Regions from separate parts of the Niveispirillum sp. genome, predicted to be linked through region 2. Evidence: predicted binding sites of a transcription regulator. Region 2 holds the regulator's gene; each other region holds the start of a gene.
What was found. The regulator HrcA, encoded in region 2, represses chaperone genes, less so after heat shock. The targets are predictions, from matches to a motif close to GTTAGCACTCNCCNNNGGNGAGTGCTAAC.

Region 1 (5,815 bases), on a different contig from region 2:
GACGTCATCGTGCTGAACAAGTGCGATCTGCTCGATGCGACCCAACTCGGGACGCTGAAGGCGATGATGGCCCAGTTCAATCCGCGTGCCCGGATCATCCAGGCAGTGCGCGGCGCCGTGCCCCTGGATCAGGTCGTCGGCACGGGCCTGTTCGACATGGAAAGGGCGGAACAGGCGGCCGGCTGGTCCCAGGCCCTGCGCGGCGAGGTGACGCCCGAGACCGAGGAATACGGCGTCTCAACCTTCGTCTACAGGGCGCGCAGACCCTTTCATCCCCGGCGCTTCTATGACCTGCTGAACCGTGAATGGCCCGGCGTCTGGCGCTCCAAGGGCTTCTTCTGGCTGGCCAGCCGGATGGACTATGTCGGTTCCTGGAGCCAGGCCGGGGCGGTGACCGAACATGAATGGGGCGGACTGTGGTGGGCCTCGGCGCCGCGCGAGCGCTGGCCCGACGACAACGCCGAATGGCTGAAGGCGATCGAGGCCGTCTGGCGACAACCCTATGGCGACCGTCGTCAGGAGATCGTCCTGATCGGCAAGGACATGAACCGCGATCTGCTGACCTCCCTGTTCGACGCCGCCCTTTTGAGCCGGTTCGAGATGGAACGCGGACCCAAGGGCTGGGCCAGGCTGGAGGATCCCTTCCCGCATTGGGACCCGCGTCGGGACGCGGCATGACAAAAGGGGCGTCTTGATAAGGCGCCCCTTCTGAATTTCACGTCCGCAGTCTACCAGCGGCGATCGTAGCGATAGTCGCGGCGCTCGTCGCGCCGGTCATAGCGCTGGTCGCGGCGCCAGTCGCGATAATCACGGCGCTGCTCCCAGCGCGGATCGCGGCTGTTGATGCCGTGTTCGCGCTCCCAGTGACCCTGGTTCCGGTAGCAGCGGCCGCCGCGGTAATAGCCGCAGTCCGATCCGCGATTGGACGAGGCTGCCGCGCCCAAGGCCGCGCCGGCCAAGGCGCCGCCCGCAATATAGGTTCCGTCGCCATTGCCGTAGACGGCGCCCGCCAGTCCGCCGACGGCGGCGCCGATCAGGGCGTTGCGGGCGGTGTCGTCGCGGTCACGCGACTGGGCCGAAGCCGGGGCGGCGGTCAAGGCCAGGGCGGCGGCGGGGGCGACGACGGCGGCGGTGATTTTCAACAGCTTGGACATGGTCCGTCTCCTCTGAATCGCCTCGCGTCTTCCGGGGATCGCGAGCGTTGAGGTGGTTTTAGCGCGCGCCGTTTGAACGGGTTCGGAGGCCGTGGTTCATCGCGCGTTCATCCGTCGCGGAAGTTTCACACGCGGCGGCGCTTGACGCCCCGCCGCCCTCTGACTAACTCCCGCTCGCGTTAGCACTCTCCGTGGTCGGCTGCTAAAACGGCGGTCGCGGAGAGGCTGACCCATTGTTCAAATCGCCCCATTCGGGGGATCAAGGGAGACAACCGATGGCGTTTCGTCCGCTCGGCGACCGCGTGCTGGTCAAGCGCGTTGAAGAAGAATCCAAGACCAAGGGCGGGATCATCATCCCCGACACCGCCAAGGAAAAGCCCCAGGAAGGCGAAGTCGTCGCCGTCGGCCCCGGCGCCCGCGACGACTCGGGCAAGGTCAACGCCCTGGAGCTGAAGACCGGCGACCGCATCCTGTTCGGCAAGTGGTCGGGCACGGAAGTGAAGATCGACGGCGAAGACCTGATCATCATGAAAGAGTCGGACGTGCTTGGAGTGCTGAGCTAAGGCTCAGCCCTCAGTGGCGAGTGATCAGTGGCGAGTGGCGAGCAGGTTTCCGGACGAAACCGCCGCCGTCGCCCCAATCTCAGATCCTCGCCACTCGCCACTAACCACTCGCCACTCACACAAAAGGAGCTGCCCGCATGGCCGCTAAAATCGTACAGTTCAACACCGACGCGCGCGACAAGATGCTGCGCGGCGTCAACGTCCTCGCCAACGCCGTCAAGGTGACCCTGGGTCCGAAGGGTCGCAACGTCGTGATCCAGAAGTCCTTCGGCGCCCCGCGCTCGACCAAGGACGGCGTCTCGGTCGCCAAGGAAATCGAGCTGGAAGACGCCTTCGAGAACATGGGCGCCCAGATGATCCGCGAAGTCGCTTCGAAGACGAACGACAAGGCGGGCGACGGCACCACCACCGCGACCGTTCTGGCTCAAGCCATCGTGCAAGAGGGCCTCAAGGCCGTCGCCGCCGGCATGAACCCGATGGATCTGAAGCGCGGCATCGACAAGGCCGTCGGCCTGGTCCTGGAAGAGGTCAAGACCAACTCCAAGCCCGTTTCCAACAACTCGGAAATCGCCCAGGTCGGCACCATTTCGGCCAACGGCGACTCCGAAATCGGCGAGCTGATCGCCCAGGCCATGGCCAAGGTCGGCAATGAGGGCGTGATCACCGTCGAGGAAGCCAAGACCGCCGACACCACCGTCGACGTCGTCGAAGGCATGCAGTTCGACCGCGGCTATCTGAGCCCCTACTTCATCACCAACGCCGACAAGATGGAGGCCGTTCTCGAAGAGCCGCTGATCCTGCTGTTCGAGAAGAAGCTGACCTCGCTGCAGGCCATGCTGCCGATCCTGGAAGCCGTGGTGCAGTCGGGCCGTCCGCTGCTGATCATCGCCGAGGACATCGAAGGCGAAGCCCTGGCCACCCTGGTGGTCAACAAGCTGCGCGGCGGCCTGCGCGTCGCCGCCGTCAAGGCGCCGGGCTTCGGCGACCGCCGCAAGGCCATGCTGGAAGACATCGCCATCCTGACGGGCGGCCAGGTCATCTCGGAAGACCTGGGCATCAAGCTGGAGAGCGTCACGCTCGACATGCTCGGCAAGGCCAAGAAGGTCTCGATCACCAAGGACGACACCACCATCGTCGAAGGCGTGGGTGAGAAGGCCGACATCGAAGCCCGCGTGGCCCAGATCAAGCGCCAGATCGAAGACACCACCTCCGACTACGACAAGGAAAAGCTGCAGGAACGTCTGGCCAAGCTGGCCGGCGGCGTCGCGGTTCTCCGCGTCGGCGGCTCGACCGAAGTCGAAGTGAAGGAAAAGAAGGACCGCGTCGACGACGCCCTGAACGCCACCCGCGCTGCGGCTGACGAAGGCATCGTTCCCGGCGGCGGCATCGCCCTGTTGAAGGCCTCCAAGATCCTGGCCGACGTCAAGGGCGACAACGCCGACCAGAACGCCGGCATCGCCATCATCCGTCGCGCCCTGCAGGCCCCGATCCGTCAGATCGCCGAAAACGCCGGCGTCGAAGGCTCGATCGTGGTCGGCAAGGTGCTGGAGAACAACGACGCCTCCTTCGGCTTCAACGCCCAGACGGAAGAGTACGGCGACCTGGTCAAGATGGGCGTCATCGACCCCGCCAAGGTCGTCCGCACGGCCCTGCAAGACGCCGCTTCGGTGGCCGGCATCCTGATCACCACGGAAGCCGCCGTCGCCGACGCCCCCAAGAAGTCGGGCGGCGCCGCCGCTCCTGACATGGGCGGCATGGGCGGCATGGGTGGCATGGACTTCTAAGTCCAAGCCTTCCGACGCTGAAATGCAGAAGGGCGGGACCGCGAGGTCCCGCCCTTTTCTATTGTCGCGCCCGTTCTGTGAGCGTCTGGATTATCGCGCTCAAAATTCGGAGATCGCCCCCGGCCGGCGCGACCGGCTCTTCAGCCACATGACGCCCAAGAGATCGGCGAAGGCGACCTTCAGCCGGCCCCAGTTGGTGTATTTCGACCGGCCGGTTTCGCGGTGGCGGTGATCGACGTCCAGATACTGGTTTCGGTAACCCTCGCGGATCATCAGGGCCGGCAGATAGCGGTGGATGTGATCGAAATAGGGAAGCCGCAGGAAGACGTCGCGGCGAAAGGCCTTCAGCCCGCAGCCGGTGTCGTCGGCGTCGTCGCCCAGCAGTCGACGACGGATGCGGTTCGCCCAGACCGAGGCTTGGCGTTTGGCGGCGCTGTCCTGGCGCTTGGCCCGTCGCCCGCCGATCAGACCGACGTCTGCGGGGGCCGCAAGCAGGGCGTCCACCAGCCGGGGCGCATCGGCCGGCGGGTTCTGACCGTCGCCGTCCATCGTCACCACCACCGATCCCCGCGCCGCCAGCACCCCGGTGCGCACCGCCCGGCTCTGGCCCGCATTGGTTCCGTGGGCCAGAACCCGCAAGGTCGGCAGTTCGGCCATGGCCGCCTTCAGCTCGGCCAAGGTCGCGTCCCTGGAGGCGTCGTCGACGAAGATCATTTCATAGGACCGGCCGGCGAAGGCGGCCGCGATTTCACGCGCCAGGGGCACGGCGGCGCCGGCCTCGTCGTGAACGGGAACCACGACGGAGATCTGGGGCGCGTCAGGAGCGATTTGGGCGGTCATGCCGCTCCATAGACGAGATCGACGGCTTAGGGGAGACGGCTGACGCCGGCCCGGTCCCCGTGTAAGGAGTCTCTCATGAAGAGCTTCGATCTGGATCGCCGCATCGCCGGCTGGAGAGGCCCCCTGCTGGCGGCCCTGTTGACGCTGGTCGCCGGCCTGCCGGGCCTGCTGCTCCTGCCGCCGCTGGATCGGGACGAAAGCCGCTTCGCCCAGGCCACCGTCCAGATGCTGGAGAGCGGCGACTATGTGGACATCCGCTTCCAGGACGAGCCGCGCTGGAAGAAGCCGGTCGGCATCTATTGGCTGCAGGCCGCCGCCGTCGCCCTGACCTCGGACCCCGAGGATCGCGAGATCGCCCCCTATCGGATCCCCTCTCTCCTGGGGGCCATGCTGGCCGCCTGGGCTGTCGCCTGGGCGGGTTCGGCCCTGCTGGGCGCGCGCGTCGGCTTCTTCGGCGGCGCGATCATGGGGGCGACCTTCCTTCTGTCCACCGAGGCCGGGATCGCCAAGACGGACGCCATGCTGTGCGGCGCCACCACCCTGGCCATGGCCGCCCTGGCGCGAATCTATATGGCGACCCGAGCCGGGGAACGACCGATCCGGCCCCACAAGCTTCTGTTCTGGCTGGGCCTGGGGCTGTCGATCCTGATCAAGGGGCCGATCGGCCTTCTGGTCGTGGCCCTGGCGATCCTGGCCCTGTCGATCTGGGACCGCGACGTCCGCTGGCTGGGCCGGCTGGGCTGGGGCTGGGGCCTGCCGCTGGTGGCCCTGATGGTCGGCCCCTGGGCGATCGCCATCACCATCGCCACCGACGGGGGCTTCTGGCGCGAAGCCATCGGCGGCGACCTGGCGCCCAAGATCGCCGGGGCCCATGAAAGCCATTCCGGCTTCCCGGGAATGTATGTGCTTCTCGCGCCCCTGCTGTTCTTCCCCTCGACCCTGCTGCTGCCGGCCGCGGTCGCGACCGGCTGGTCCCGTCGGGCCGAGCCGGCCATTCGCTTCCTGGTCTGCTGGCTGGTTCCCGGCTGGCTGATGTTCGAACTGGCCCCGACCAAGCTGTGGCACTACACCCTGCCGACCTTCGGCGCCCTGGCCCTGTTGGCCGCCGCCGCCCTGGCCCGGCCGATCGGCAAGGTCTCGCGGATCACCGGCGCGGTCCTGGCGGTGTTCGCCGCCGTCCTGATCTGCGGCATCACCGTCTATGGCTTGACCGTCTACGGCACCTCGACGGCCCAGACCTGGGCGGCCCTGACGGTCGGTTCGGCCCTGGCGGCCGCAGCCGTCGGCGGTTTTCTGCTGCTGAACCGGGCGCCGGCGGCGGCGCTCGTCGCCTCCCTGGCCTTTGGGATCGTGGCCCACGCCGCCCTGTCGGGCACGATCCGGCAGCTGCGTCCCCTGGCCATCGCACCTCGGCTGGAAAAGACCCTGGAGGCGGCCGACCTGCATCCCCGCCAGGGCCGCACGCCCGGACCGG
Region 2 (5,815 bases):
GCGCTGGCCGCAGCATTGGGTGACGATCTGACCGCACCGCTGGACGAGGCGGCGGCCCGGCATTGGCGTACCCTGCCGCCGCTGGACATCACCGCCCCCCTGCCGGCGGGGGTGGAACCGCTGTCGGCACAGGTGAAGGCACCGGCGGAGATGGCGCGCTGCCTGTCACATATCGGGCTGGTGGCCGATGCCGCGACCGCCCGGCGGCTGGCCCCCACCCTGTCGCCGGGGCAAATCCTGGTCAGCCGCGATGGCGGGGCCTGGCGCTGGGACGGGTTGACCACAACGCCGGGTGCGCCCACGGCAGCGGCCATCCGCCTGACCCAGCGCAACCGGCTGGCCGAGATCGAAACCGCCCTAACCCAAGCCGACGCCGACCTGTCCGCCGCGCGCAAGGCCCATGGGGATGCCAGTGCCGCCGCCGATGCCGCCATCCTGACGGCGCAGCGGGCGAATGAGGCAGCTCAGGCCGGCGACCGGCAAGCCCGAGAGGGCGTGCGCCACGCATTCACCGCCGTCGATCAGGCCCGCAGCGCCCAGTCGCGGCTGGTCAGCGAGGCCGCCGCCGCGCGGTCCAAGCGCGACGCCATGGTGCAGTCCCTTGACCTGCTGAGCAGCGACAAGGCCGAGGCGGCAACGCTGGTGGCCGAGGCGCAGGCAGCCCTGGACGACCTGCCCGACCCGACCCTGTCACGCATGGCGGTGGCCGATGCGCGCGGCCATCTGGCCGAACAGCGCGGGCATCTTTCGGGGGCACAGGCTGCGGTGGACCGGGTGAAGCGCGACGCCGAACAGCGCCGCCGCCGCCTGTCCAGCCTGGAAGCCGAAGAGCTGTCCTGGAAGGTCCGTGTCGAGGGGGCGGCCAGCCGCCTGTCGGAACTGACCGAGCGCGCCGAGGAAGGGCGGGCGGAGCTGGAGGCGCTGAGCGAACGCCCCTTGGAGATCGCGGCGGAGCGGGAGAGTTTGCGCGGCCATATCGCCACCGCCGAACGCCGCCGCCGCCAGACGGGCGATGCCCTGGCTGAGGCGGAAACAGCCCAGACCCAGGCCGAACAGGCCGTGCGCAAGGCGGAAAGCGCCCTGGCCGACGCGCGCGAGGCCCGCGCCCATGCCGAGGCGGCGGTGGCACAATCGCTGAACGCCCTGGCCGGTCTGGTGGAACGTATCCGCGAGAAGCTGGATTGCGAGCCGGGGGAGGTTCTGTCCGCCGCCGGTATCGACCCGGATGATGAAATGCCGCCGCCATCACAGCTGGAACAGCGGCTGTCGCGCCTGCTGGAGGACCGGGAACGCATCGGCCCCGTCAATCTGCGGGCCGAGGTCGAACTGGCCCAGATGGAGGCGGAGACCGCCAAGCTGACCGGCGAACGCGACGACCTGACGGCCGCCATCGCCCGCCTGCGCCAGGGGATCGGGGCCATCAATCGCGAGGCGCGGGAAAAGCTGCTGGCCAGTTTCGATCTGGTGGACGGGCATTTCCAGCGCCTGTTCACCAAGCTGTTCGGCGGCGGGTCGGCGCATCTGAAACTGACCGAATCGGATGATCCGCTGGATGCGGGGCTGGAGATCTATGCCAGCCCGCCGGGCAAGAAATTACAGGTCCTGTCCCTGCTGTCGGGTGGGGAACAGGCGCTGACGGCCCTGTCACTGCTGTTCGCGGTGTTCTTGTGCAATCCCGCCCCCATCTGCGTGCTGGACGAGGTGGACGCACCGTTGGACGAGGCGAATGTCGGCCGCTTCTGCGACATGGTGGAGGAAATGGCGGCCAGCGGGGCCACCCGTTTCCTGATCGTCACCCACCACCGCCTGACCATGGCCCGCATGCATCGGCTTTTCGGTGTGACCATGATGGAGCGCGGCGTCAGTCAGCTGGTCAGCGTCGATCTGGCCCGCGCGGCGGAAATGGTGGATGCCTGACGCTCATGCTACCACCCCCTTCCATTCCGCCCCGCCATCCGTGCTATGGTTCGGCCCACAATCCAACGCGCCCCGAAAACGGGGACATATAGCCGGACATCTCCATGGAAGCCTGGTCCGAATATTCACGGTTCCTGATTGCGCTTTTCGCCATCCTGACCCCGTTTGCCGCCATTCCGATCTTCCTGGGCATGACGGAGGGGCGCGGCGCCAAGGAACGTAACTCCATCGCCCTTTCCGCCGTCATGACGGTGGCGACGGTTCTGGTCAGTTCCGTCTTTCTGGGCGATGCGATCCTGACGGTGCTGGGGACCAGCCTGGCCAGTTTCCGGGTGGGCGGCGGTATCGTGCTGCTGCTGATCGCCCTGTCGCTGCTGAACGCCACCGTGTCGGGCGTGAAACAGACGCCGCAGGAAGCGGACGAGGCCGGCACGCGTCAGGCCATCGGCGTGGTGCCGCTGGGCCTGCCCCTGCTGGCCGGTCCCGGCTCCATCTCTGCCGTCATCATCGAGGCGCAGCGCGGCGTGGGCTGGGAGCACTATGCGGTGCTGGTCGGCTGCATCCTGGCGGTCTGCGCCTTCCTGCTGCTGACCCTGCGTCTGGCCGTACCCATTGGCAACAAGCTGGGCCAGACCGGCCTGAACATCATGAACCGCCTGACTGGCCTGCTGCTGGCCGCGGTCGCGGTGGAGATCATCGCCGCCGGCCTGCGGGCCCTGTTCCCCGGCTGGATGACGTAAGACGGTACCTTCTCCCTCCCAGGCCCGAACGGCGGGAGGGAGGGAGAAGAACCAGTACGTTTATTACGCGCTGGTGTTCACATGACCACCGACATCGCCCTTGGCGACGCCGACAATGGCTTCGCGCAGCAGGCGGCCATGGATCGTGTAGCCGGCCTGCAGCACCTGAACCACGGTGCCGGCGGGCTTACCGGTATTTTCGATCTCCATCATGATCTGATGGAAATTCGGATCGGCGGGGGTGCCCAGCGCCTCGACCTTGGCGATGCCGGCGCGGTCGAAGGCGGCGATCAACTGGCGTTCGGTCGCTTCAACACCGGTCAGCAGGTTGCCCACCGCCTGATTCTCGGCCCGCACATCCTCGCCCACCGCCTCCACGGCGCGGCGCAGATTGTCGGCCACGGCCAGCAGTTCCTTGGCGAACTTGGCGACGGCGTACTTGGCGGTGTCCTCGCGCTCACGCTCCGCCCGGCGGCGGACATTCTCCGTCTCGGCCAGGGTGCGCAGCATCTGGTCCTTCAGGGACGCGACCTCCGCCTCCAATTGGGCGACGCGGGCCGCGGCCTCGGCACCGGCCTCGGTCGTGCCGGCCTGGGCGGCGGGCTCTGCACTGGGGTCGCTGTCGTGGGTGTTGATCGTGTCGGTCATCGCGGAACTTGCCCTTGGGAAATCTAGGGGGTGGGAAACGGCCCTCTGGTTTAGGCGGGATTGCACCGCCTGTCGAGATGCCGTGACCCAGAAATAGGGTGCCATACCCCCAAACCGCAAGGGGAGGTCACCCCATCAACCTGCCGATCAGCTTTGCCGTATAGTCGACCATAGGGATGATGCGGGCGTAATTGATGCGGGTGGGGCCGATGACGCCGATGGCCCCCACGATCTGTTCCTTGGTGTTAGCATAGGGGCTGACGATCATGGAACAGCCGGCATGGGAGAACAGGTCGTTTTCCGCCCCGATGAATATCTGCACCCCTTCCGCCTTGCCCGTCGCGTCCAGCATGCGCAGCATCTGTTCGCGCGTTTCCAGCGCCTCGAACAGGGTGCGGATGCGTTCCAGGTCAGAAATGGCGGTGACATCCTCCAGCAGCTTGGCCTGACCGCGCACGATCAGATAGCCCTGGCTGCCCCGCGCGCCGGACCATGTGGCCAGACCCGTCTGCACTACCTTTTGGGTCAGGCTGTCCAACTGGGACTTCTGTTCTTCCAACTCCTTCAGGATGAAGGCGCGGGCCTCGGCCAGGGTGCGGCCCACGACGCGGGCATTCAGGTAATTGCTGGCCATCTGCAGGGCTGATGGCGGCAGGCCAGTCGGCACCTCCACCACCCGGTTTTCCACCAGCCCATCCTCGGTCACCAGCACCACCAGCGCCCGGCCCGGCGACAGGCTGACAAACTCGATATGTTTCAGGGGGCGGTCGGTCTTGGGCGCCAGGACCAGACCGGCGCAGGAAGAAAGGCCGGACAGAAGGTTGGTGGCCTCTTCCAGCACCTCTGGCACTGACCGACCGCGGGCCGAACAGGTGGCCTCGATATCCTCCCGCTCCCGCTCCGTCAGGTCGCCCACCTCCAGCAGGCCATTCACGAACATGCGCAGGCCCGCATCGGTGGGGATGCGCCCGGCCGATGTGTGCGGGGAGATCAGCAGGCCCAGTTCCTCCAGATCCGCCATGACATTGCGGATGGTGGCGGGCGACAGCGTGGCCGTCAGCCGCCGCGACAGGGTGCGCGATCCCACCGGCTCGCCGGTCTGGACATAGGCTTCCACGATATGGCGGAAAATCTCCCGCGACCGCTGGTTCAGCTCAGTGATCATGCCTTTCGCACCGGTCCCTTGCCGTTGCATTCGTTAAGAAGATTAGTCGGCGGCACCGGCCAAATCAATGGAGGGAAGACCATACCATGGCTGGACGCAGCCGCACCCCCATTGCTATGACGATGACCGGACACCCAAGGATAATGGAAGACATCATGACCCGCCCCTCTGGCCGTCTGGCCGATCAGCTTCGCCCCGTCAGCCTGGAGACAAATTTCTCCCGCCATGCGGAAGGGTCGTGCCTGGTGAAGTTCGGTGACACGCATGTGCTGTGCACCGCCAGCGTGGATGAAAAGGTGCCCCCCTTCCTGCGCGGCAAGGGCCAGGGCTGGGTGACGGCGGAATATGGCATGCTGCCGCGTTCCACCCATACCCGCACCGACCGTGAGGCAGCCAAGGGCAAGCAGTCGGGCCGCACCCAGGAAATCCAGCGCCTTATCGGTCGTTCGCTTCGCGCCGTCACCGACCTGAAGGCCATGGGCGAGGTTCAGATCAAGGTCGATTGCGACGTGATCCAGGCCGATGGCGGCACGCGCACGGCCAGCATCACCGGCGCCTATGTCGCCCTGCATCTGGCGTTTCAGCATCTGGTGCGCGTGGGCACCCTGTCCACCATCCCCCTGATCGATCAGGTCGCGGCCATTTCCTGCGGCATCTACAATGGCGTGCCGGTCCTGGACCTGGATTACCCCGAAGACAGCAATGCCGGCGCCGATGCCAATTTCGTGCTGACCGGTCGTGGCGGCATCGTGGAAATCCAGGGCACGGCAGAGGACAAGCCGTTTGACGAGAGCGAGTTCATGGCCCTGATGGCCCTGGCCCGCAAGGGCATCGGCGAACTGACGACACTGCAACGTCAGGCTTTGGGGCTGTAAGGGCGGGAACGAATTGACAGATACTGCGGCATTGCCGCAGTATCTGGACATAAAAATACAGGCCATCACCGTTGTTGAATTGATCGGCTTTCAACGGCGGGCGGAGAAAATCCTCATCCGCCGATGAGCATAAGGCAGTCATCGACTTCTTTGCGCTCACCCCCTTGACGGGTGACGAGATTCAGGGAACCGGAGGTGTCCGTAAGGTCCGCTTTGCCATGGGTACCAAGGGAAATTCCGGCGGCGCCCGTGTCATTTATTATTTCTACAACGACACGCTGCCACTCTATGCCCTGTTGATCTATGGCAAGGGAGAGCGGACAGACCTGTCGGCAGATCAGCGCCGAACCGTGTCAAAGCTGGTTGATGTGCTGCGCGCCGCTGCGAAGGAGCTGCCCCGATGACCAGATCGAATTTTGCAGACGACCTGACGGAAGCGCTGGGGGAAGCAATCCGCCATGCCAAGGGCG
Region 3 (5,815 bases), on a different contig from region 2:
TACGCCGCCGCCGGCGACGATGCCTTCCTCGACCGCGGCGCGGGTGGCATGCATCGCGTCATCAACGCGATCCTTGCGCTCCTTCACCTCGACCTCGGTCGCGCCGCCGACGCGCAGAACCGCAACACCGCCGGCCAGCTTGGCCAGACGTTCCTGCAGCTTCTCACGGTCATAGTCGCTGGTGGTCTCTTCGATCTGGGCCTTGATCTGGGTGATGCGGGCCTGGATGTCGTCCTTGGAGCCTTCACCATCAACGATGGTGGTGTTGTCCTTGGAGATCGTCACCTTCTTGGCGCGGCCCAGCATGTCCAGGGTCACGTTTTCCAGCTTGATGCCAAGGTCTTCGCTGATGACCTGGCCGCCCGTCAGGATGGCCATATCTTCCAGCATCGCCTTGCGGCGGTCGCCGAAGCCCGGAGCCTTGACGGCGGCGATCTTCAGGCCACCGCGCAGCTTATTGACCACCAACGTGGCCAGGGCCTCGCCTTCCACATCCTCGGCCACGATGACCAGCGGACGCGAGGACTGCACGACGGCTTCCAGAACCGGCAGCATGGCCTGCAGGCCCGACAACTTCTTCTCGAACAGGAGAATGTAGGGGTTCTCCAGGTCGGCGATCATCTTGTCGGCGTTGGTCACGAAGTAGGGCGACAGGTAGCCGCGATCGAACTGCATGCCTTCGACGACATCCAGCTCGGTTTCCAGGCTCTTGGACTCTTCGACCGTGATCACGCCTTCGTTGCCGACGCGGGCCATGGCCTCGGCGATCTTGGCGCCGATGAAGGCCTCACCATTGGCGGAGATGGTGCCGACCTGGGCGATCTCGTCGTTGGTGGTGACCTTGCGGGAACGGGCCTGGATGTCGGCCACGACGGTGGCGACGGCCAGATCGACGCCGCGCTTCACGTCCATCGGGTTCATGCCGGCGGCGATGGCCTTGGCGCCCTCACGGACGATGGCCTGGGCCAGCACGGTGGCGGTGGTGGTGCCGTCGCCGGCCAGATCGGCCGTCTTCTGCGCCACTTCCTTGACCATCTGGGCGCCCATGTTCTCGAACTTGTCGGACAGTTCGATTTCCTTGGCGACCGAGACACCGTCCTTGGTGATGCGGGGAGCGCCGAAGCTCTTCTCGATCACGACGTTGCGGCCCTTCGGACCCAGGGTCACCTTCACGGCGTCAGCCAGAATGTCCACGCCGCGCAGCATCTTGGCGCGAGCGTCGGAACCGAACTTAACTTCCTTGGCAGCCATTGCTCTAATCCTTTGAATTCTATGGGGTCAGTGGGATCTAAAGTGATCCGACTCAGGCGTTCAGAACGCCCATGATGTCGCTTTCCTTCATGATCAGGTATTCGACACCGTCGATCTTCACTTCGGTACCAGACCACTTGCCGAACAGGACGCGGTCGCCGGCCTTGACGTCGAGAGCCACCAGCTTGCCGGACTCGTCACGAGTGCCGGAACCCACGGCGACCACCTCGCCCTCCTGGGGCTTTTCCGACGCGGTGTCGGGGATGATGATGCCGCCGGCCGTCTTCTTTTCGGACTCAACGCGCTTGACCACGACGCGGTCGTGCAGCGGACGGAACTTCATAGGATCTCTCCCTGAAAAGGCAAAAGGGTTTGGGCGTGAGCCTGTTGTTAGCACTCACGCTCGGTGAGTGCTAATGACCTAATCATCCAGGTCCCAACTGTCAAGAAGCGCTCCGTCATATTTCGATGAAGTTGCCATGACGCTGCCGAAGATCAGCAGCGGGACGGGTTGCCAGTAACCGCCAGCGGGAGTATGGCAGGGGCATGAGCGACGCCGATACTATGTTCCTTTTCGACCGCCCCCTGATCCGCCAGCGGCGCGACCGCGCGGCACCGGGGCTTTCTGCCTATGATTTCCTGCTGCGAGAGGTGGCGGAACGGCTGGGTGAACGGCTGGACATGATCCGCCGGGAGTTCCCGCGCGTCCTGAGCCTGGGCAGCCATGGTGGCGAGGTCGAGGCGGCCTTGAAGGGCCGCAACGGCGTCACGCAGGTGGTGCATGCCGATCTGTCCCCCGCCATGGCGCGGCTGGCCGGGATGAATACAGGCAGCCCGGCTGTGGCCGCGGATGAAGAGGCGCTGCCGTTTGCGCCCGGTTCGTTTGACATGGTCATTTCCAACCTGTCGCTGCATTGGGTCAACGATCTGCCGGGCGCCATGATCCAGGCGCGGCAGGTTCTGCGTCCTGACGGGCTGTTCATCGCGTCCATGCTGGGCGGCGACAGCCTGTTTGAGTTGCGCCGGTCGCTGATGGAGGCGGAGATGGAGGTGACGGGCGGCGTGTCGGCCCGGATAAGCCCCATGGCCGGCTTGCGCGATGCGGCGGGCCTGCTGCAACGCGCCGGCTTTGCCCTGCCCGTGGCGGATATGGACACGCTGACCGTCAACTATCCTGACCCGTTCCGCTTGATGCGCGACCTGCGTGGCATGGGGGAGACCAATGCCGCCCTGTCACGCCTGAAACGGCCGACCCGGCGGGAGGTCATCGTCCGCACCGCCGAACGCTATATGGAGCTGTTCCGCGAGGCGGATGGCACCGTGCCGGCCACGTTCGAGGTGATCTTCCTGGCCGGATGGTCACCCGATGCATCGGTGCAGCAGCAGCCCGCCAAACGGGGCAGTGCCTCGCACCGGCTGGCCGAGGCCTTGAACAGCATTGAGCAGTCGACGGGCGTAAAGCCGCACTGAAGAGGAGTTACAGGGTCCCGGCCCTACACCCATTCCTTCCACATCTGCCGATAGGCCGCTTCCACCTGCGCCGCAAAGCCGTAGGCATCGCAAAGCGGGCTTGCCTGCATGCGGGGGCGCAAGGTCTGACGCAGACTTTCCAGCCGGTCCAGATCACCCGCCAGCCCGGCGGCAATGTCGAGATAGGCATCGGGGCTGTCGGCGACCAGATCGTCATGGCCGAGACGGTGCAGCAGGCTGGCCGTGACCCGGGCGACATGGTGGGTGCCGCGCAGGCTGACCACGGGCACACCCATCCACAACGCCTCGCAACTGGTCGTGGTGCCATTATAGGGGAACGGGTCCAGCGCGATATCCAGCCGGTCATAGGCGCGCAGATGATCGCCCTGGTCCGGGGTCTGCGGCAGCAGGTCCACCCGGTCAGGTGTGACACCATTGGCAGTAAACAAAGACTGGTAACGGGCCAGCGTGGCCGGATCGGCGAAGGGCTTGCTTTTCAGGATCAGGCGCGAGCCGGGCACGCGCAGCAGAAGGGCTGACCAAAGCGCCACCACTTCCGGTGTCACCTTTGCGTTGTTGTTGAATGAACCGAAGGTGATGTGGCCGTTGCGCCGGGCGGGCAGGGGGCCGGCGGGTGCGTTTTCCTGCGCCGGGCGGAAGCAGAGGAAGCCATCATCCAACCGCACCAGCTTTTCCAGATGCCAGCCATCGGTCACGCCCGGCGGATCGGCAATGGCGTCGGTCAGGCGGTAATCCATGGCTGTCATGCCGCTGCCGTCGGGATAGCCCAGCCAGGAGACCTGGATGGGAGCCGGCTTGCGCGCGAAGATCAGTGGGCGGCAGTCACAGGTATGGCCCGCGACATCGACCAGAATGTCGATATTGTGGGCGCGAATGCGTTCCGCCGCCTCGTCATCGGTCAGGCCCGTCAGGGGGACCCAGTGGCCGGTGATGGCCTGGAACCGTGCGGTGACGGCATCGCTGCGCCGGGAGATGGGATAGCAGAAAATCTCCACTTGGCTCCGGTCATGCCCGCGCAACAGCGGTTCCAGAAAGCAGGAGACGGCATGGCCGCAGAAATCCGGCGATACATAGCCTATGCGCAGCCGGCGATCCGGTGAACGGTCATTGCCGAAGGCTTTGCTGCTGGACGCCGTGAGGGGGGCCGCATGACGTTCGCCCCAATGCCGGTGGGCACGGAAAATCACCTCCGGCGGGACATGGGGCGTGTAATGCAGGGCGAACAGCAGGTTGGAATGCAGCAGCGGCAGGGCCGGGTGCTGTTCCAGCGCATGTTGCAGCAGGGTGATGGCATCCGTGACACGGCCCTGCTCCTTCAGCACCTCGCCCAGATTGACATAGGGTTCCGGCATGCCGGGGTTCAGGCGCAGAGCGGTGCGGTAGCACTCCATGGCCTGTGTCAGCTCGGAGGAGGATTTGTATGTATCCCCCAAGTTCGACCAGGCCTCCGCCATATCCGGGCGCAGACGGACCGCGCGGCGATAGGCCTGGCGGGCTTTGTCGCTTCCCCCCAGGTTGCGCAGGATATTGCCTAGATTGAACCAGGCCTCCGCATAATCGGGTTTCAACGCTATGGCCATCATGGCGACTCGGGCCGCCTTCGCCTCCTGCCCCAGGTCGGACAGGACACAGGTCAGGTTGTTGAAGACATGCGCATCCTCCGGATTGGCGCGCAGGGCCCGCTGATAATAGGCGACAGCCTCGTTCCAGCGCCGCTGCGCACGCAGCAGGATGGCGTAGTTGTTATTGGCAAAAGGGTGATCGGGATTGGTGGCCAGCACCTGCCGGTAAAGGCTTTCCGCCTCCGCCAGCTTGCCGTCCTTATGCCGGGCCATGGCCGTATCGAACAAGTCGGTCACGATGCTCCCCCCTGGCGCAGCAGGCCGGCGTCGGCCAGGATGCCGCGCAGTTTGTGCGCCGCCTGGCCCCAGGTGAAATTGTTCAGCAGATGGGCGCTGGCATCGGGCAGGGCGCTGTCTCGCCCGGCAATGATGTCGGCGATGATGGCGGCCGCCGCATCCTCATCCGGGTTCCACCAGTCCAGCCCGAAGAACGGTTCCCAGGGCTCCCCGCTATAGGGCAGATGGGCGGGGCCGGTGCTGGACGGGATCATCCGCGCAAAGCGGTCATCCAGATAATCCAGGTAGGAGCTGTGGGCCGGTGCAATCAGGCCCATGCCCATGGCCCCAGCCTTGGACAAAGGCAGGTCCCAGCCCTCACCATGCGACAGGCTCCAGTAATAATTGGCAGTGCGGAAAAGGCCCGTCATCTCCAGTTCCGTTAACGGCTGATCGACCAGCACGATGGGCGCGGCGTCAGCGAAGGAGCGGCCCACATGTTCCTGCGTCTGCCGCACGATGGTCTGCAAATGCCGGCGCGCCGCCTCGTTCCCGCCCTTGCCGGGCTTCAGGATCAGGACGGCATCGTCGCCGCGGTTCGTGGCGCGCAGCCAGACGCGCAGCACCCCATCCAGGTTCTTGCGCGGGATGGCGTCCGACACATTCAGGAAACGGTGGCGGTAGCTGGCCACCGACCGGCCGGCGCCATCCACCAGCACCAGCGGTAGGGCGTCCGCCACCGCCGGTTCCGCGTCCACGCCCAGGGGGCAGACGCGGATACGATCCTCCGGGTAGCCCTGGCTTGCCCAGGCAACCCACGAGCTTTCAGTGGGCACGATCACCATGTCGGCCGTTAGGCTTTGCCGTGCCCAGGTGGGGGAGATGCGCGGCCCTTCGAACATGGAATAGAGGATGGTCGACAGGCCCGGGATTGGTTCCACGGCCAGCGGGACCATGATGTTGATGGCGACCTTGGAACTCACCGGCGCCTCCAGTGGCTCCTCACTCCAGGTTTCATGTCCGAAAACACCTATGACCTGCAAAGGCACCGATTGCTGCCGCAGCGTCTGGATATAGCGGCGGCCCATATGGGCGTAGCCGGACGCGGTGGCGAAGGGGCCGCGCAGCACGATACCATCGCCGGGTCCTGGCCCCTGTGCCACCGCCGCCTGGCTGGCGGTAAGGTAGCGCTGGCACCGCATCACATGCTTAATTGCGTCGTCATATGTGGGGTC
Region 4 (5,815 bases), on a different contig from region 2:
TTCCGGCAGCGCGACCACGACCGGCAGGCCAGCCTCGCCCGCAACGGCTATGCCGCCCTGGCCAAACTGGATGAGGCGCGCAATCAGCTCCGCGCCGCCGAACAGGGTGTTGCCAAGGCCCGGCAGGGTGTGGCGGCCGCCCTGGCCGACCTTGGCGGTGACCCTGCCATCGCCACCGACAGCCACCCGACCGTGATGCAGGCTCTGGCCGCGCGTGACCGGGCCACCCTGGATCTGGAGCGCACTCTGGTCCACGCGCCTGCCGACGGCATCGCGAGCCAGACGGATCGGCTGCGTGTGGGACAGTTCGCCCTGCCCGGCATGTCGATGTTGAGCGTGGTGGAAACCCAGGCCACCTATGTGGAAGCCAATGTCAAGGAAACCGACCTGACCAACATGAAGCCGGGTCAGACCGCGACCATAGAACTGGATGCCTATCCGGGCCGGACCCTGACGGCAAAGGTCGTCAGCATCGGTGCCGGCACGGGGTCGGAATTCTCCGTCCTGCCCGCACAGAACGCGACAGGCAACTGGGTGAAGGTGGTGCAGCGCGTGCCCGTCCGTCTGCAACTGGCAGAGGGGCAGCAGGTACCGCTGCGTGCCGGCCTGTCCGCCAATGTCGATATCGATACCGGCCATAGCCGCGGCCTGCCCGGCTTTGCCACCGCACAGGCGGCGGCCCGGTAACGCGGGGGATCCGCCATGACCGACACAGCCACCATTAAAAAGGGCCCCCTGACTGTCGCCATCATGATGGCGACGATCATGCAGGTACTGGACACAACCATCGCCAATGTCGCCCTGCCCAGCATGCAGGGCAGCCTGGGAGCCGCACAGGATAGCATTACCTGGGTGCTGACCTCCTATATCGTTGCGTCTGCCATCATGACGCCGATGACCGGATGGCTGACCGACCGGATCGGGCTGAAACAGCTTTTCCTGATCTCCGTGGTCGGCTTCACGGCTGCCTCCATGCTGTGCGGCACCGCCGGCAGCCTGACGGAAATGGTCATCTGGCGGCTGCTGCAGGGCGTGTTCGGTGCCGCCCTTGTGCCCCTGTCACAGACGGTGCTGCTGAACATCAATCCGCCCGACCGACATGGACAGGCCATGGCCATGTGGGGGGCGGGTGTCATGGTTGGCCCCGTCATCGGCCCTACCCTGGGTGGCTGGCTGACCGAAAGCCTGAACTGGCGCTGGGTTTTTTACATCAACGTGCCCATCGGCATCATGGCCTTCCTGGGCATCCTGGCTTGGCTGCCCAAGGCGCCGACGCGGCAGCGGGGGTTTGATTTCGTCGGCTTCGCGCTGCTGTCCATCGGTGTGGGCACGTTGCAGCTGATGTTGGACCGGGGCGAACAGCTGGACTGGTTCGCCTCTCCCGAAATCTGGCTGGAACTGGGTGTGGCGGTATCGGCGTTCTGGGGTTTCAGTGTGCATATGATGACGACGGAAAAGCCGTTTCTGCCGCCACATCTGCTGCGCGACCGCAACCTGCTGCTGGGGCTGGTCTTCATCTTCATTATCGGCATCGTCGTCCTGGCCGCCATGGCCCTGCTGCCACCGATGCTGCAACGGTTGATGGGCTATCCCACCATCACTACGGGCATGGTGATGGCGCCGCGCGGCGTGGGCGTAATGATCTCCATGCTGATGGTCGGACGGCTGATGCGGGTGGTGGATCCGCGGCTGCTGATCCTGACGGGTCTTTGCGTCACCGGCTGGTCACTGCATATGATGACGGGCTTCACCATCGTGATGGATTCGAGCCCCATCATCCTGTCCGGTGTGATCCAGGGTTTGGGGATCGGCATGGTGTTCGTGCCACTGTCGACCATGGCCTTTGCGACCCTGGCCCCCGCCGACCGGCCCGATGCCGCCGGCCTGTTCAGTCTGGTACGCAACATGGGCAACAGCCTGGGCGTGTCGGTTGTGACGGCGGCGCTGGCGCATTTCACCCAGGTCAACCATGCCGAACTGTCCGCCCATATCAGCCCTTTCAACACCAACATTGACGGGCCGATCAGCATGGTAGGACAGGCCGCCCCGGAAGTGCTGGCCGCTGCCGACCTGATGGTGAACCGGCAGGCAGCGATGATCGCCTATCTCAATGATTTCCATATGATGATGCTGGTCACGCTGGCGGCGATTCCGCTATTGCTGCTGCTGCGCAAGCCGAAGGCGACCGCCGCAGTGGACAAGCATGCCGCCGTGATGGAATGACCGCACCGCGCCGGCTGCACTTTTCATTCGCATGCAGGTTGCATTACTGTGGTCGCATCTGAAGAGGTGACGGTATGAGCGACGCGATCCGGCAAATCAGGGCACGCGCCCGCCGCAAGGCGGCGGGGCTGGTGCGGCTTGAATTCTGGGTGCCGGCCACACGCCGGGACGATGTGCGGGCCGCCGTGGCGGCTGTCCTGGCCGATGAACAGGCCGACGACGTAGCGTCGATGGCAGAGGTGCCGGACGCCACGACCGGTGGTGCCGACAATGTCCCGGTTGTGCAGCGGCGTCAGCGGTTGATGACCGATATTGACGGTCTGCTGGACTGATCAGCGGCGCGCCGGCCCCGGTGCCGTCAGCGGCAGTTGCGACGATTGCAGCGAGGTTGACAATCCCAGATCGCGCAGCATCACCGCCAATGTTCCATCCGACGCCAATGACTGGATGGCAAGGTTCATTTCGGGCACGGTCACTGGACTGGCGGGACTAACCAGACACACGCGGTCACGCGCGGCAACCGGGATAAAATCCGGTCTGGCGACCATTGCCAGGGCCTCGTCACGCGATACAGCCAGACGCCATGTCGCCAGCGGCAGGATAACCGCATCCAGGCGCCCGCCCTGCAGCTTGCGCAGATTGCCATCGGCATTGCGCGCATCGATACGTTCCGCCTTTCCACTGCTGAACAGCGCTTCGACGGCAGCAGGGTAGAGAAAACCCAACACCGTCCCCACCCGCGCGCCCAGCAGCGAGTCTATTGCCGCCGGACCGCGCAATCCGGCGGACAGCAGCACGATGTCGTGATCAGTGAAGAATGACTGGGTGAAACGGTCGGGCGCGAAGGCCGGATAATAGGGCTGTGCCGCCAGACAATAGGCATCGACGCTGCCAGTAGAGATTTCAGCAGCGATACGATTACGCGGCACGAAGCGGAACGCGGCATCCAGACCCAGCCGTGAGGCCAGCGCCCGGCCAAACTCCAGTGCGAACCCGCCCTTCAACTGCCCATTTTCGACAATGGCGAACGGTGCCTCGTTATGGTCACCAAAGGCAAATGTCAGGGGACGGGCCATGGCTGGGATGGATATCATGATAACGGCCAGAAGGGCCGCCAATCGCCACCACATTCCGCTGAAACGACCGGTCATCCCGGTTCCCCCTTAACCCACGGGATATGTTCCGTTCACATATCGCAGGTTTAAGGATTTTTTAATAAATTTTTTGTGGTTAATGCGAAATATTGCAACCTTGAAACAAAAGGTCACATGCCGGGCTGGGCATGTGACCTGAAGGCTTGGAATCTGGTTAAAGCCTCGACTTATTCGAGGAAGACAGCTTGTCAAGCCAGCCCATGAGCACCGCCGAAACCACAAAGGTCAGGTGGATGATGACCAGCCACATCAGCTTGTCATTCGTTACCTTGTCGGCATCCATGAAGCTTTTCAGCAGATGGATGGACGAAATGGCCACGATGGAGGCGGCGACCTTAACTTTCAGCGTGCCGCTATCCAGCTTGCCCAGCCAAGACAGCTTCTCATCATTCTCATCCAACTCAATCCGGGAGACGAAATTTTCATACCCACTGATCATCACCATGATCACAAGACTGCCCACAAGGACCAGATCAACCAGCGTCAGGGCCGCCAGGATCAGATCAGCCTCGCTTTCCCCATAAAGGGCGTAACCAAACAGGTCTACCAGTTCCACGCCGAACCGGACCGTGAACGCGATCAAGACAAGGGCGAGACACAGATACATCGGCACCAGCAGCCAGCGGCATGCGTAGAGAGTGCGCTCAATATAGCGTTCGATCACGGGGCTTTCTCCATCGGGTCGGGCGTGGCCAGCAGATGCCCGAGCGCAGGGCCTCTGTCAACCGCATCGGCATTGCCTAATTTTTACGCGCTCCAATCAGGCAGGTTGCCCGCAACTGCGCCATATGCTGGCGATCCATCCAGCGATTCTGGCGATTTATGGCTGGCACGAACCTTGCTGCTATGCAGCGTATTAAAGGTGGCTAGGGTTCCGGCCGTGGATGACACGGGTGTCTGGTCCGAGAGCTGCCGCCAGACACGGCCTATCGGCCCCGTCTGGTACACGGCGGGACAAAAGCCCGGGAGATCGAGGTGGGTTGGCGCCCCCTTACGGTCTCCGCCAACCCCCAAACCGGTTTGGAACGATAGGGGTTGGATGATGAAGACGCGCCGCTTCCTTGGAAAATTGACCGCCGGCCTGGTTGCCGCCTCGCTGCTCTCCCTTCCCGCCTATGCGGCGCCGAAGAAGGACTTCAAGCTGGCCTGGTCCATCTATGTCGGCTGGATGCCGTGGCAGTATGCCGCCGACCAAGGCATCGTGAAGAAATGGGCCGACAAGTACGGCATCAAGATCGAGGTGGTGCAGTTCAACGATTATGTTGAAAGCATCAACCAATACACCGCCGGCGCCTTCGACGCCGTCACTGTCACCAACATGGACGCCCTGTCCATCCCCGCCGCCGGTGGCGTCGACACCACCGCCGTCATCGTGGGCGATTTCTCCAACGGCAATGACGCCGTCATCCTGAAGGGCAAGGATAAGCTGGCCGACATCAAGGGCCAGAAGGTCAATCTGGTGGAATATTCGGTCAGCCATTATCTGCTGACCCGCGCGCTGGAAAGCGTGAAGCTGACGGAAAAGAAGGATGTCAGCGTCGTTTCCACCTCCGACGCCGACATGGTCGCTGCATGGTCCACCGCGGATGTCACGGCAGTGGTCACCTGGAACCCTCTGGTCGCCGAGATCCTGGCCACGCCGGGTGCGAAGAAGGTGTTCGACAGCAGCCAGATCCCTGGCGAAATCATCGACCTGACCGTCGCGAACACTGATGTGCTGAAGGACAATCCGGCCTTCGGCAAGGCGCTGGCCGGCATCTGGTATGAGACCATGGCCCTGATGTCCGCCGACACCCCCGCGGGTGTAGCCGCCCGCACCGCCATGGGCAAGGCGTCAGGCACCGATCTGGCAGGCTTTGAGGCGCAGTTGAAGGCCACCCGCATGTTCTACAAGCCTGCCGACGCGCTGGGCTTTGTGCGCGGGGCCGAACCGAAGGCCACCATGCAGAAGGTGGCGGGCTTCCTGTTCGACCACGGCCTGCTGGGCAACGGTGCACCGTCGGCAGAAGCCGTGGGGATCGAGTTCCCGGGCGGTGTCACCTACGGCAATGCCAAGTTCGTGAAGCTCCGCTTCACCGACACGTACATGGCGGCGGCAGCAGACGGGAAGCTGTAAGCGGCGGCGGCAGCAATCTCTCACCTTTCATTTGCTTCCCCCGCGAAAGCGGGGGTCCAGGGTCACAGGCACGACGGCCCCTGTATCCCCGCTTTCGCGGGGAAGGCAGCGAGAGACAGCGTGACAAACGCCCAACCACGGGACCCCGCCCATGCGTCTGATCAACAAGCGACCCGATCGAACAAGCTGGATGCTTCTGGCAGCCCTGCCCTTTCTGGCGGTTCTGATTGCCTATGCGTTGGGGTCGGCGGTGCGGCTGGCCGAAAACCCGGCGGACAAGTTGCTGCCGGGTTTGACCGCCTTTGCCGATGCCATCGACCGC

Region 1: the regulator HrcA is predicted to act here: its motif matches at 1,333-1,361, upstream of groES (co-chaperone GroES).
Region 3: the regulator HrcA is predicted to act here: its motif matches at 1,641-1,669, upstream of groES (co-chaperone GroES).
Region 4: the regulator HrcA is predicted to act here: its motif matches at 4,357-4,385, upstream of ACT6Q8_RS20590 (putative urea ABC transporter substrate-binding protein).

The regions. Positions count from the first base shown of each region.
Region 1 is NZ_JBQVOH010000015.1:22,521-28,335, forward strand. Features, by position in the region: gene zigA (zinc metallochaperone GTPase ZigA) at 1-678, shown strand, start outside; gene ACT6Q8_RS23770 (hypothetical protein) at 729-1,154, opposite strand; gene groES (co-chaperone GroES) at 1,430-1,717, shown strand; gene groL (chaperonin GroEL) at 1,855-3,501, shown strand; gene ACT6Q8_RS23785 (glycosyltransferase family 2 protein) at 3,601-4,341, opposite strand; gene ACT6Q8_RS23790 (ArnT family glycosyltransferase) at 4,417-5,815, shown strand, end outside.
Region 2 is NZ_JBQVOH010000004.1:49,311-55,125, forward strand. Features, by position in the region: gene smc (chromosome segregation protein SMC) at 1-1,917, shown strand, start outside; gene ACT6Q8_RS11980 (MarC family protein) at 2,022-2,657, shown strand; gene grpE (nucleotide exchange factor GrpE) at 2,721-3,305, opposite strand; gene hrcA (heat-inducible transcriptional repressor HrcA) at 3,433-4,470, opposite strand; gene rph (ribonuclease PH) at 4,626-5,345, shown strand; gene ACT6Q8_RS12000 (hypothetical protein) at 5,564-5,749, shown strand; gene ACT6Q8_RS12005 (helix-turn-helix domain-containing protein) at 5,746-5,815, shown strand, end outside.
Region 3 is NZ_JBQVOH010000010.1:22,539-28,353, forward strand. Features, by position in the region: gene groL (chaperonin GroEL) at 1-1,251, opposite strand, end outside; gene groES (co-chaperone GroES) at 1,304-1,594, opposite strand; gene ACT6Q8_RS20780 (methyltransferase domain-containing protein) at 1,798-2,721, shown strand; gene ACT6Q8_RS20785 (O-linked N-acetylglucosamine transferase, SPINDLY family protein) at 2,745-4,601, opposite strand; gene ACT6Q8_RS20790 (tetratricopeptide repeat protein) at 4,598-5,815, opposite strand, start outside.
Region 4 is NZ_JBQVOH010000009.1:220,915-226,729, reverse strand. Features, by position in the region: gene ACT6Q8_RS20615 (HlyD family secretion protein) at 1-687, shown strand, start outside; gene ACT6Q8_RS20610 (DHA2 family efflux MFS transporter permease subunit) at 703-2,223, shown strand; gene ACT6Q8_RS20605 (hypothetical protein) at 2,298-2,555, shown strand; gene ACT6Q8_RS20600 (transporter substrate-binding domain-containing protein) at 2,556-3,374, opposite strand; gene ACT6Q8_RS20595 (TIGR00645 family protein) at 3,532-4,041, opposite strand; guanidine-I (ykkC/yxkD leader) riboswitch at 4,233-4,348, shown strand; gene ACT6Q8_RS20590 (putative urea ABC transporter substrate-binding protein) at 4,417-5,493, shown strand; gene ACT6Q8_RS20585 (ABC transporter permease) at 5,645-5,815, shown strand, end outside.